2 regions of the Bacillus sp. ISL-47 genome follow, and region 1 is predicted to be linked to the other one. Evidence: riboswitches for the same ligand, from Rfam matches in the RefSeq annotation. Region 1 holds a riboswitch; the other holds the start of a gene.
The links. Region 1 has a riboswitch for S-adenosylmethionine ahead of J7I93_RS21345 (homoserine dehydrogenase). Riboswitches for the same ligand answer to the same signal wherever they lie in the genome.
Positions count from the first base shown of each region.

Region 2: linked by a shared signal. The riboswitch ahead of metK (methionine adenosyltransferase) and the one ahead of J7I93_RS21345 (homoserine dehydrogenase) in region 1 are both predicted to bind S-adenosylmethionine.

Region 1 is NZ_JAGGQS010000067.1:21,406-27,817, forward strand. Features, by position in the region: gene yhbH (sporulation protein YhbH) at 1-601, shown strand, start outside; gene J7I93_RS21335 (YsnF/AvaK domain-containing protein) at 824-1,663, opposite strand; gene J7I93_RS21340 (NUDIX hydrolase) at 1,958-2,590, shown strand; SAM riboswitch class I at 2,689-2,793, shown strand; gene J7I93_RS21345 (homoserine dehydrogenase) at 2,900-4,114, shown strand; gene J7I93_RS21350 (hypothetical protein) at 4,197-4,391, opposite strand; gene J7I93_RS21355 (CBO0543 family protein) at 4,549-5,079, opposite strand; gene J7I93_RS21360 (cation:proton antiporter) at 5,292-6,412, shown strand, end outside.
Region 2 is NZ_JAGGQS010000093.1:1,927-8,338, reverse strand. Features, by position in the region: partial or broken gene asnB (asparagine synthase (glutamine-hydrolyzing)) at 1-847, opposite strand, end outside; gene metK (methionine adenosyltransferase) at 1,142-2,338, opposite strand; SAM riboswitch class I at 2,823-2,939, opposite strand; gene J7I93_RS24825 (thiol-disulfide oxidoreductase DCC family protein) at 3,045-3,419, opposite strand; gene pckA (phosphoenolpyruvate carboxykinase (ATP)) at 3,638-5,224, shown strand; gene J7I93_RS24815 (hypothetical protein) at 5,451-6,412, opposite strand, start outside; gene J7I93_RS24810 (RNA polymerase sigma factor) at 6,391-6,412, opposite strand, start outside.

The DNA.
Region 1 (6,412 bases):
CCCCATTTATAAGGAAGATCTGAAGTTCAAAACCTGGAATGAAATTGTAAAGCCCGACTCAAAAGCAGTTGTTCTTGCTATGATGGATACGAGCGGAAGTATGGGGATATGGGAAAAGTATATGGCCAGAAGCTTTTTCTTCTGGATGACCCGATTCCTGAGAACCAAGTATGAGACGGTAGAAATAGAGTTTATTGCCCACCATACGGAAGCAAAGGTGGTCTCAGAGGAGGATTTCTTCTCCAAGGGGGAAAGCGGTGGAACGATTTGCTCATCTGCGTACCGAAAAGCGCTTGAACTTATTGATACAAAATATAACCCGCGAAAGTATAATATTTATCCGTTCCATTTCTCTGATGGTGATAACCTGACCTCTGATAATGCCCGTTGTGTTAAGCTTGTAGAAGACCTTATGAAAGTGTCCAATATGTTTGGATACGGTGAGGTTAACCAGTATAACCGCCACTCGACCCTTATGTCCGCGTATAAAAACATCAAAAATGACGATTTTCGATATTATATCCTTAAGCAAAAAGCTGACGTATTCCACGCTATGAAGAGCTTTTTCAAACAGGAAGATGAAAAGAAGGTGTATGCGTAAAAAGAGGGGGAAACCTCTCTTTTTATTATTTTCGCAGAAAAAAGACCCCTAAATCGAGGCCCTAAAAAATGTGTCCATATGGCATTGAAAAAGACTTCTAGTCCGGAAAATACCTGCAGATGCTATACCAGCACGAGAATGCTATTTAATTTCCGTCATTTTGCCACCCCCTGGTTCGACGAATATATCCATTATTCGTAATATATTAGGGTGAAAAACTATTTACAGCTTGTCTTTGTTTAATCGGCCATCTGTGTCCAATTCAGCATTGGCCTTAATATCTACTTCTTCATGCTTTACTTTTTCGGTGATGGTCTCAGTATCCTGGACCTTTCTTTTCCCAATCACGATCTCTTCCGTCACCACTGGTTTTTTTTCTACATGGAGAATTTCTTCTTTCAGCGGCACACGGATGGTTTCTTCTTCATCTATGAGTGTTTGGGTGTCTGCAGTTGAGTTTGCCGGTTTACGCCGCTTAATAAAAGCTTCTTCATGCGAGACAGGAACATCAACGTTTTGCTGTTCCTCGACAACTTTTTTGGTAACCTCCACATCACCTGACTTTTCGGCCAGTTTTTTAATATCCAGTTGTTCTTCTTTTACCTTGAGCACCTCTTCACGGGCCGAGGCACTTTCCCGGTAGGCTTCAGCTCGTTCCTCTGTCTGCACCTGACTTTCATTCTGGGCAGAAGGGTATGTGCCATAGTGGTCGACGATTAAGACATACTTTCCATCGAAAACCATGCTGGCATACTCATCCAGGTCATGCTCATCAAATCTTGTTCCGTCTTTTTTATCAGGATCTATTCCTGAACTCGTTGCGGGGTCTTCACCCATAAATAGCGCTTTTACGGAGTCAAGGAAGCGCTGGTTGCCCAGTTCCTGGGATCCGACAATTTTTAGGTTTACACCATAATTGTCTGCAAAGCTATCAAGATTTGCTCCATCTTTTGAAACAATAACCAGGTTTTCTTTTTGGTACCCGTTGGACTCTGCTCTTTCAATTGCATCTTTGAGCTCATGCTGTGTATCATAACCGCCGATTAATATATTTTTCTTCATATTTTCTCACTCCTATAGTCTTGTTTTTTTCTTACTTTCCCGGAAGAGCGTCTCGGGAAACTCTATTAATAGATTAGGGAGCAAGGACGATACGAAAAATATTAATTTAGGCGGCTAAGCGAGAGCCTGAGCAGGCATGGTTTCCTGCATGAAACTATTTTTCCATGCAAGTAAAATATAAACGAATCCCGAATATTTAACAGGTACAAGCCGTATGAATTAATAAATCTAGGTGAATACAGTATGATAGTGATATCACTCTATTATCTGGAACTTGCTGCTGGAGGTGGATATATGGAGATTGAGAAGCTGGCTAAAAAGCTGAAAGTCCGAACCCCTGTTATATTAGGGAGTGAGCGGTTTTCGAAATTTGCCATTTTGCTTCCGCTGGTTGAAATGAATGATGAAATTCATGTTCTGTTTGAAGTGCGTTCGCTTAAAATGAGGAGGCAGCCTGGTGAGGTATGTTTTCCGGGAGGAAGAATTGATCCTGGCGACAGGGATGAAGAACATACTGCTATCCGTGAGACATCAGAGGAACTGGGTATTGGCGAAGGTAGCATCACAGATGTTTCTCCGTTAGATTACATGATTTCTCTTGGGCAAATCATCTATCCTTATGCAGGCATTATTAAAAACCCCAGTCAAATTGTGCCTAATCCTGCGGAAGTGGAGGAGATCTTTACTGTACCGCTTTCGTTTCTCAAGGAAGTAAAGCCGGAAACTTACCACGTGAATTTTAAGGTAGAGCCTGAAGAGAATTTTCCTTTCGACTTAATCGTTGGAGGCGAGAATTATAATTGGCAAACAAGGAAGATGGAAGAGGTATTTTACTATTTTGAGGACAAAGTTATTTGGGGACTCACAGCAAGGATTCTTAAGCATTTCCTTGAAATCATTTACGAAACCCCTAGTGAGAATAATTAAAAATGAAAGCGTTTTATGAAAACTATTTTTAAAAAAGTGGTTGACGCGGCTCATTTAAATGTTTATGATTTATTTTATTAATTTAAATACTTAAAAACTTCTTATCAAGAGAGGCGGAGGGACTGACCCTATGAAGCCTCGGCAACCAGCATATATATGCCCGGTGCCAAATTCAGAGGAAATTTAATTTCCGAAGATGAGAAGGCGGAATGAATGGTACGTTAATTCAAACCCCTTCTTGTCTGTTATGGGCAGAAGGGGTTTTTTATGTTGATAAAGGCACATTATTAAAGCAGGGGGAATGCAATTATGTCAGCGATATCAGTAGGACTTTTGGGGTTTGGCACAGTAGGAAAAGGTGTTTATGAAACAATAAACAAACATCAGGGACGGCTTAAAGCAATACTTGGAAAAGAAGTGAAAGTCACTGCCATTCTTGTAAAGAATGTAGATAAGCATGCTTTACCTGAAAAGGACGTACTTCTAACTGATGATTTTCAAAAAATAATTGATCTTCCAAAGCTTGATGTAGTGATTGATGCGATTGTTGGGAAGGAGCCGGGCTATACATATTTACGTCAGGCTATTACAAGAGGCTGCCATGTGATAACAGCAAATAAAGAAATGTTTGCGCATCATGGAAGTGAATTAAAAGTGCTGGCAAAAGAGCATAATGTTTCATTGGGCTTTGAAGCAACGGTAGGAGGCGGGATTCCCATTATCCAGACTCTCAAGCAGCTGCTTAATGCAAATAAAATTGAGAGGATTGAAGGCATCCTAAATGGCACCTCCAATTTTATTCTAACAAGTATGCGCGAAGAAAAGCTTTCATTTGAAGCCGCGTTAAAAATCGCCCAGGAAAAAGGGTACGCAGAAGCAGACCCTGAAAACGACATCGAAGGATACGATGCTTTTTATAAAGCCGTCGTCCTGAGTGAACTTGTATTCGGGAAGGCGCCGGAGTGGGAGAAATCAACAAGGATAGGCATTACCGATATTTCAATTGAGCAAATTAATATTGCTTCTTCCCTGGGCTTAAGGTTTAAGCATGTGGCTTCTCTTGAGAAGGAAAAAAGTGCAGTCCAATGTACAGTGAAGCCCGTATTGGTTGGAGAGTCCCATCCGTTGTACAGGGTTGAAGGGGTACAAAACGCGGTTTCAATTGATGCAGATATTGTGGGGAATATAAGCCTCCAAGGGCCTGGAGCGGGAATGTTTCCAACAGCGAGTGCCATCATAGAGGACTTGATTCATCTTGGTACAAATGATTTCCCAGCTGTCTTTGAAGAATTTAATGCTGAAGGAATAGATGCGGGCTTGCCTATTTGGGCATTGTTCGGTGGAGCGGACAAAGCAGAATTGCCTGAAGACTTTGATATCCTTGGAAGAGTTTCAGCGGATGCGGTGATTGTAAAGGCCTCAGAGGCAGCTGTAGCCTCATTGGAGGATAACACTGTAGTTGCTTACCAAATACTTGGAGATCATGGCTTTGTGGAAATACTGGCAGAATTGCAGCCAGTATAAGAAGTGAAGTCTATAAAAAAAAAACAGGAGGAGCAGCTTATGGGCTGCCCCTCCTGCATTATGCTTATAGAGATGGTGGATGTTATGCCTGCTGATTTTTCAATAAAGACTGATTTAGTCCGGAGTATAGATCCTTCACATGAACCGTCACTATCTTGGCGCCAATCTGGACATGGACCATATTATCAAAAACAGCTGTTACCAGGCCGTTTAATGACACATTCGTACCAATATTTAAATCCTTATCAGCAACTTTCACGTTCTTCTTATCTGCCATCGTAACACCATCCCATTCCATTTTATTAATAATCATTCATACAAAGAATATTGCCTTTTTATAGTAAAATAAACGCTCAAATGAAAAAAGTCCAGTAAAAAAGCCTGGTTTTTTATCGACAAATTCCTTTAGGTACCAGGTACCTGTCGAATTTTCTTTAACGGAAGACAGATGATGGCACATTAAACTGGTTCCATAAGAAGATGATAAACAGGATGGACAGGATCCAGGCTGCTACGGGCCGTTTGTGGTGAACTATAAGAATGGTAAACATGGTTGTGTTAAAAAAGATAGACCACTTTAAGCTCCATCCATTAGAGTATTTAATCAGGTTTAATTTAATGTCAATGATTTCATTAACAGTATAGAGGAGAACCCAGCCTGCAATGTAAAGGATCTTCTTAAATAAGCTGCGGTTTTTGGGGAATCTGTATAAAAAAATGAGAATGGTGGCTGGGTATTTAACGGCCATGATGGAAAAAGTGACATGAGTGTTGGTCAGGTGGACTTGCTCATCAAATCCCTGTGGATTATATCTCCACATTGGATAGTGGTCAGATAACAAATATAAATAAAGAAAGTCCCCCAAGATGAAGAAAAGCAGGGTGGGATAATAATTTCTCCAGTTTCTCCAGTCTCCCCATTTCCATAAAGCAAAAAACCATACAAAAGCATAGAGCGCATTCAATCGATTCATCCCCTTACCAGTACACAAACCTGTTATTCCTATATTATCCAAGTGAAATAAGTTTTAAAAAAAATAAAATAGGACTTTAGTTTGTTTTTTTCAGTGATTTTCCCTTAATCCGAAATTGGTCCTAACTTACAGGAATGAATTTGCGAGGAAAGGGGTATGGATAGTTCATAAATATAGCTTACAAAAAGGATGATATACTGCACATGAATATGCCTCTTGCCATAGGGCTAATATTTCTTGTCCTATTTATAACTGCTCTGATCGGGATAAAAATCCTAAGGATACCTGATATTGTTATTTATATTATTTTAGGAGCCGGAATCGGCTTTTTCGGATATTTCCAGGATACAAAGGTAATTGAGGTTGCTGGAGAGATAGGTCTAATCCTGCTATTCTTCCTGCTTGGAATGAAATTCTCTGTTCGTGAATTAAGAAAAAATGGGAATAAAGTTTGGAAACCAGGTCTTTTGGATGTCCTGCTTGGTGTGGGTGTGACAACAGCAATTGCCTATATTGCTGGCCAAAACTTATTTGTATCGCTGTTAATCGGAGGAATTGTATATGCTACAAGCTCCTCTATTACGGTTAAGCTGCTGGAAAGCAAAGGTCGCCTTGACAATAAGGATTCCGAATATATACTTTCCCTTTTAATTTTTGAGGATCTAATTGCGCCTATCCTGGTGACAGTTTTAATTGGATTAAGCGGAGAAAGCTTTTCATTTGTAGATTTTCTTTTAATCTTTCTTAAAGTAGCCCTCTTAGCCGGAATTGCTATATGGATGAGCAGAATTGTTCTTCATAAAGCCCAGCATTGGATGAAAAAGGTTGCGAATGAAGATTCGTTTTTAATTTTAGTATTGGGAGTAGCGATTACTTATGGAGGATTCGCTGTATTCCTTGGGCTTTCAGAGGTAATTGGCGCTTTTCTAGCTGGAATCATGCTTGCCGGAACGGTCGTAAAGGTCAAAGTGGAAGAAGTCGTTTTTCCAGTCAGGAACCTCTTTCTCCCATTCTTCTTCCTTAACTTTGGTCTTTCACTTGAGTTTAAAGAAGATATACCCTCAATTGGACTCCTGGGTGTGATCGTCTTATGGTCAATCATCCATAAGCTGGCTGTTGGTTATTTCGGAGGACAATGGTATGGACTATCTAAAACGGATTCCCTCAAGTCGGGATTTTCAATGGCCTCAAGGGGGGAATTCTCTGTTATTATTGCAGGATTGGCAACAGGAGGACTAAAGGTATTTGCTGGTGCTTATATCTTAATTGCTGCTTTAATCGGCATGCTGCTGTTTCAACTGGCCCCCCGTATTCAGAAATGGCT
Region 2 (6,412 bases), on a different contig from region 1:
TAGCCGGATGGAACTCCTTTGCAATGGAAGCAATAATGGATGAGTCGATACCGCCGGAAAGGAAGGAACCAACAGGGACATCCGCACGCATGTGCATTTTAACCGAATCAAACAATACATCTCTAATTTCTTTCGTAAAGTCTGCTTCCGATTTTTTTACAGGATGGAAAGCTGCTTTCCAATAGCGGTTGATTTCCATTGGAGCGCCAATTTTTTTCGTAAAATAGTGTCCTGGCTCCAGCTTATGGATTCCTTCTGACATCGTATTTGGCTCAGGCACAAACTGATAGGTTAAATAGTGCTGCAAGGAATCATAATTCAATACATCATTTTGCAGCGCCAATAGGATGCTCTTCTTTTCTGAACCAAAGAAGGTACGGTCCCCTTTGTCATAGTAAAAGAAAGGTTTGATCCCGAATGGATCTCTTGCTCCGTATAATGACTGCTCCTGTTTATCCCAAATTACAAAAGCGAACATGCCGCGAAGCTTTTCAACAGCCTTTTCTTTTAAATGGCTGTATAGGGCGATAATAACCTCTGTATCAGAGCTAGTTTCAAAGCTTAAGCCTGCATTGAGAAGTTCTTCACGCAATTCCACATAGTTGTAAATTTCACCATTAAAAATAATCCAATAACGCTCATTTTCATAAGTCAGCGGCTGATGTCCGCTTTCAATATCGATAATACTCAAACGCCGGAAGCCGAATTGGATATGCTCATCAAAATAATATCCCGAATCATCCGGGCCACGATGGGTAATGATATCATTCATATTTTCAAATTGCTCTTTATCTGCGTCACGGTAATTTTGTGCTTTATCATGTACACAACCAATAAAACCACACATTATGTACGTCACCTACTCCATTCTTTTCTCGTTATTTAATATAGCCTAAACGGCTCCTCTGTCTTTAAAAAACATACCCTATAATACTACCACTAATCATTTTAAATTAGCACGGGGATTATGAAAAAAACCTCAGCGGAAAATAAGACCATTATCAGAAGTTTATACGATAACATAAATCGGTAAACGCCTAAAGGGCAGAAAGACCCTAAACGGGTGAATTTTCCCTTATATGTTTAAAGACGTAAAAAAGAAAGCGGGAGTTACATATTAAATGCAACTCCCGCTTTATGATTAAAGGGCTTCAGAACGTAGAATTTCTGCTTTGTCTGTACGCTCCCAAGGAAGATCAACATCTGTACGTCCGAAATGGCCGTAAGCAGCTGTTTGCTTATAGATCGGGCGGCGAAGGTCAAGCATGTTAATAATGCCTGCAGGACGAAGATCAAAGTGCTTTCTAATAAGATCAACAAGCACATCTTCCTCTACTTTTCCTGTGCCGAATGTATCTACAGATATGGATACCGGCTGTGCTACACCAATAGCGTATGCAAGCTGTACTTCCACTTTTTCTGCTAAACCAGCAGCTACAAGGTTTTTCGCAACATAACGTGCAGCATAGGCAGCAGAACGGTCAACCTTTGTAGGATCCTTACCGGAGAACGCTCCGCCGCCGTGGCGTGCATAACCGCCGTAAGTATCTACAATGATTTTTCGTCCCGTTAACCCTGCGTCCCCTTGAGGTCCGCCGATAACGAAACGTCCTGTTGGATTAATGAAGTATTTTGTATCCTCATCGATTAGTTCTTTCGGAACAACCGGATTGATGACATGTTCCTTCAGGTTGCGCTGGATTTGCTCCAGACTGATTTCCGGATGATGCTGAGTGGAAATAACAATCGTATCAATACGGACAGGCTTGTCATTTTCATCATACTCAACCGTTACCTGAGTTTTGCCGTCCGGACGAAGGTAGGGAAGAATCTCTTCTTTGCGCACTTCTGTCAGGCGGCGGGATATTTTATGTGCTAAAGAAATCGGAAGAGGCATAAGCTCTTTTGTTTCGTTGCAGGCAAAGCCAAACATTAAGCCCTGGTCTCCTGCACCGATTGCTTCGATTTCCTCATCGCTCATATTTCCTTCGCGTGCTTCCAACGCCTGGTCAACACCCATGGCGATATCCGCTGACTGTTCGTCAATGGAAGTTAAGACTGCACATGTTTCAGAGTCGAAACCATATTTAGCACGGGTATAACCGATTTCTTTCACCGTTTCACGAACGATTTTTGGAATATCTACGTATGTAGATGTTGTGATTTCACCTGCGACTAATACAAGTCCTGTTGTTACAGAAGTTTCTGCAGCAACGCGGGCATTCGCATCTTTAGATAAAATCGCATCTAAAATTGCATCAGAAATTTGGTCACAAATTTTATCCGGATGACCTTCAGTAACTGATTCAGAAGTAAACAAACGACGCTTTGTTGACATCTGGCTTCCTCCTTATAAATAGAAAATTGAGCGAGAATTAGAAACGCGGAAGCAGCCTCAAAAAAAACTTTTTCCTGGCATTTCAAGGATCTCTGTTTGATACGGAACTCATTCCCTTAGTAGTATGAAATAAACATGGAGTTTTTATTAAGAAAATTGGAAACGCTGACCACAAAGCCAAGGTTCATTTTCTTAAGCACCGCTGGAAGCTGCCTTTAAAAAAGCAAACTCGCTAGCAGAGCCAGGCCATAAAACTCACATAAATAGTACATTCCAAAAGCCGTTCATTTCATTGCCAGTTTAAAAGCGCAAGCACCCGGGTAGCTCCGACAAGCATAAGACAGGCCCTGAAGGAAGGCGTTTTTTGCCTTCTGCAAGGGAATGGCTTATGACCTCGAGGAGCTGGGTGCTGGAGCTAGATAAGCAAAATAAAAAACCTTCTCATTAGTGAAAAGGTTGAAAGCAAATCAATTCGCGCCTTTCACTCTTATCGTTCAAGGAATTACGTCCTTGCGTCAGGTTAGCACCTTTGCTGTTTATTGCCTTTTAGCAGGTTGCTGGGTTTCATAGGGCCTGTCCCTCCACCAGCTCGGGATAAGAGAGTATCCGTTCAAGGTTGAATCATACCGTATTTTATCGATTTATGTCAACAAATTTTAATCAATTTCTTTATTAAAATTTCCCTTAAGAAAATAAGGTGATACCCTTACAGAGAACAGCTTCCGTCATCACACTTATTCTTTAAGAATTTATGCCTGTTTTTAGCGGTCCATTGATAAATGGGATTTCCGATTATAGGTGTAAATGGGATATATAATAGAATGCTTACTAAAAAGGTTGCAGGAAATTGCAGCAGAAGTCTCCTTACGGCATAGTACCCTTTTTTAATATCACCATTAGGACTAATGATATGAAGTTCTTTTCGCAACTCCTGTTTGGAAAACGAAATGGAGTTCGGATTTTTTTCATATTCCTGCAAGGAAACCCACTCGACCCTATTCAGCCAATCAAGCTTTTTAGAAAGCCGCTTCGTTTCCTTGCATAAAGAGCACGTTCCATCATAAAGGGCAATTGTCTTCATTAATACCAGTCCCATGTTCAGACTTAACACTTTCTTCTATTTTAACATATACCGGTTATAAGGCGTTAAAATGTATTTTTTAGTCTAATTGTGATATTTCTATAACATTGGGTAAAAATTTATCACAATAGTATAGACTAATTAATTTAATGTGTTATACTAATTTTGAGATGTAATCACTTTCATAAAAAAATCGGAAAAAGGAAGGTATTCATCAGATGAACTCTGTAAGCATATCAAACGAATTGAGCGAATTACTAAATGGCAGCAACATTCAAGTACAATTATCTGTTCCTCAGCTTGTGGAAAAAGTTTTAAACCGTAACGAAGGGTCTCTTACATCAACTGGTGCCGTACGTGCTACTACTGGAAAGTATACAGGACGATCCCCTAAAGATAAATACATTGTTGAAGAAGCATCAAATAAAGATAAAATTGACTGGGGCAGCGTAAACCAGCCAATTTCTGAAGAAGCATTCTCTAATCTTTATAATAAAGTAATAAACTACTTAAAAGAAAAAGAAGAAGTATTTGTTTTCAAAGGCTTTGCAGGTGCCGATAAAAAGCATCGCATGCCAATCCAGGTCATCAACGAATATGCTTGGCACAACCTGTTCGCACACCAATTATTTATTCGTCCGGCAGAAGATGAGCTTCTTGACCATGAATCAGAGTTTACTGTGATTTCTGCGCCTAACTTCAAAGCAGATCCTGCTGTTGATGGCACAAAATCCGAAACATTTATCATCATTTCATTCGAACGCCGCACTGTTTTGATCGGTGGTACAGAATATGCTGGCGAAATGAAAAAGTCCATTTTCTCTGTGATGAACTATATGCTTCCAGAAAACGGAATCCTTCCTATGCATTGTTCAGCAAACGTTGGACGTGAAGGCGATGTTGCTTTATTCTTCGGTTTATCAGGAACTGGAAAAACAACATTGTCTGCTGATCCAAACCGCCGCTTAATCGGTGATGATGAGCACGGCTGGTCAGCAAATGGCGTATTCAACATTGAAGGCGGATGCTACGCGAAATGCATCAACTTATCACGCGAAAAAGAACCGCAAATTTTCGATGCAATCCGCTTTGGGGCCGTATTGGAAAATGTAGTGATTAACAGCGAAAATCGCGTGGCTGATTACGATGACAGCACACTAACTGAAAATACACGTGCGGCATACCAGCTGCAGGCCATCGATAATATCGTTGACCCAAGCATTGCCGGACACCCTAATACAATTGTATTCTTAACAGCTGACGCATTTGGCGTATTGCCTCCAATTTCTAAACTTTCAAAAGAGCAGGCAATGTACCATTTCTTAAGCGGCTATACTTCCAAGCTTGCTGGAACTGAGCGCGGCATTACATCACCGCAGGCAACATTCTCAACTTGCTTCGGATCACCATTTCTTCCGCTGCCTGCAAACCGCTATGCTGAAATGCTAGGTGAAAAAATCGATGAGCATAACGCAAAAGTCTTCCTTGTGAACACAGGCTGGACTGGCGGAGAGTACGGAGTCGGCGAACGTATGAAGCTTGCCTACACACGTGCAATGATAGAAGCTGCTCTTGAAGGCGAACTGAACAACGTAGACACAATCAAAGACGAAATCTTTGGCCTTGAAATTCCACAGCACGTAACAGGTGTACCTGATGAAGTCCTTCAGCCAAACAAAACATGGGCTGACCAGGCTGCTTATGAATTTAAAGCGAAAGAACTCGCATCAAAATTCCGTGAGAACTTCAAGAAATTCACAAGCGTTTCCTCTGAAATCGAAGAAAAAGGCGGACCAATCGCATAATAAAAAAGGGAATTGCCGTTTGAGAGCGGCAATTCCTTTTTTACTTGGTTATTGCATGTGTCCTTTTATTCCTGTATTTCCCGGTATTCACGTTTTTTCGGCTATTAGTTGTCTGTTCTCTCAATTACCAGATAGAATCGTATGATTGAATCTCTTTTTCCCCCTTCCCTCTCATTTAGCGTTTTCTTTTCTAACAGGAAAGGCTACCATTAGCTTCCTCCTTAAGCTAATCCTCCTCATCAACCGGCTTCCTCACCTCAATGGGTACTGATTGTTTTAGAGCACCCAGTCTGTATCTACCGCTTTTGTTAAATACGATATCACCAGTATACATGCTTACTTTTTTACCAGAGTCTGCTTTAATATAATCTGTTTTTCCTGAAAAAAGAAATACCTCAGTTGTTCCGTCTTCGAAACTAAACAGTTCAAGTTCCACTTGCTCAGGCAGATCTTCTCCTTCAACCTCGATCTTTACATTTTTAAAGGTTCCTGCCACCAGGTCTTCCTGTGAAATCATTAATGTGGAGTCACCCATTTTTACATAAGATTCCTTCACGTATATGGAGAATTCTTCAAACGTTCTTTCTCCAAACATGAACTTCAGATTCCAGATGCCATGTTTTTCAAAAGGCTTGAAGCTTGTCAAAGCGTGGGCATCAGAGCCATAAATACCTGCGTTTAAGGGGAATGAAGCAATCTTCTGTGTAAAGCCAGTATCCACATGGACTGCTTCCACTTTCATATTTTGATAAACCTGCTCGCCAGGCTTCCACCATAAATAGACCATGATTTTCGCTACACTTCTGCCGTCACCGGCAATCCATTCAGGAGGACTTAACAAACTGACCCTGCCAGGAATGCCAAAATTTGAATCGGGATAGACAGGTTTCCCATCTTGACCAAGAAGCGCAAAATATTCACCGCTTTCCGCTCTTTCAACCACTCCTCCCAGATGATTTTCTGGTTCGCTTTTATTCTCCAAAACTAAAATAGGGGCAATGATAAGTACTGAAAGAATGGCAGCCAAAACACCAGCCCGTTGAAAAGAAAAACTAAATTTTCTTTTGGGCGCCTTTTGTTTGCGAATGCTGTGTATAATTCTATTTTTCTGATCGCCATTTAGTTCATGGGCAGGGAGTTCCTTCAATTTCTCGAGCATCTCTTTATCAGAAAGATGTGTCACTTTGC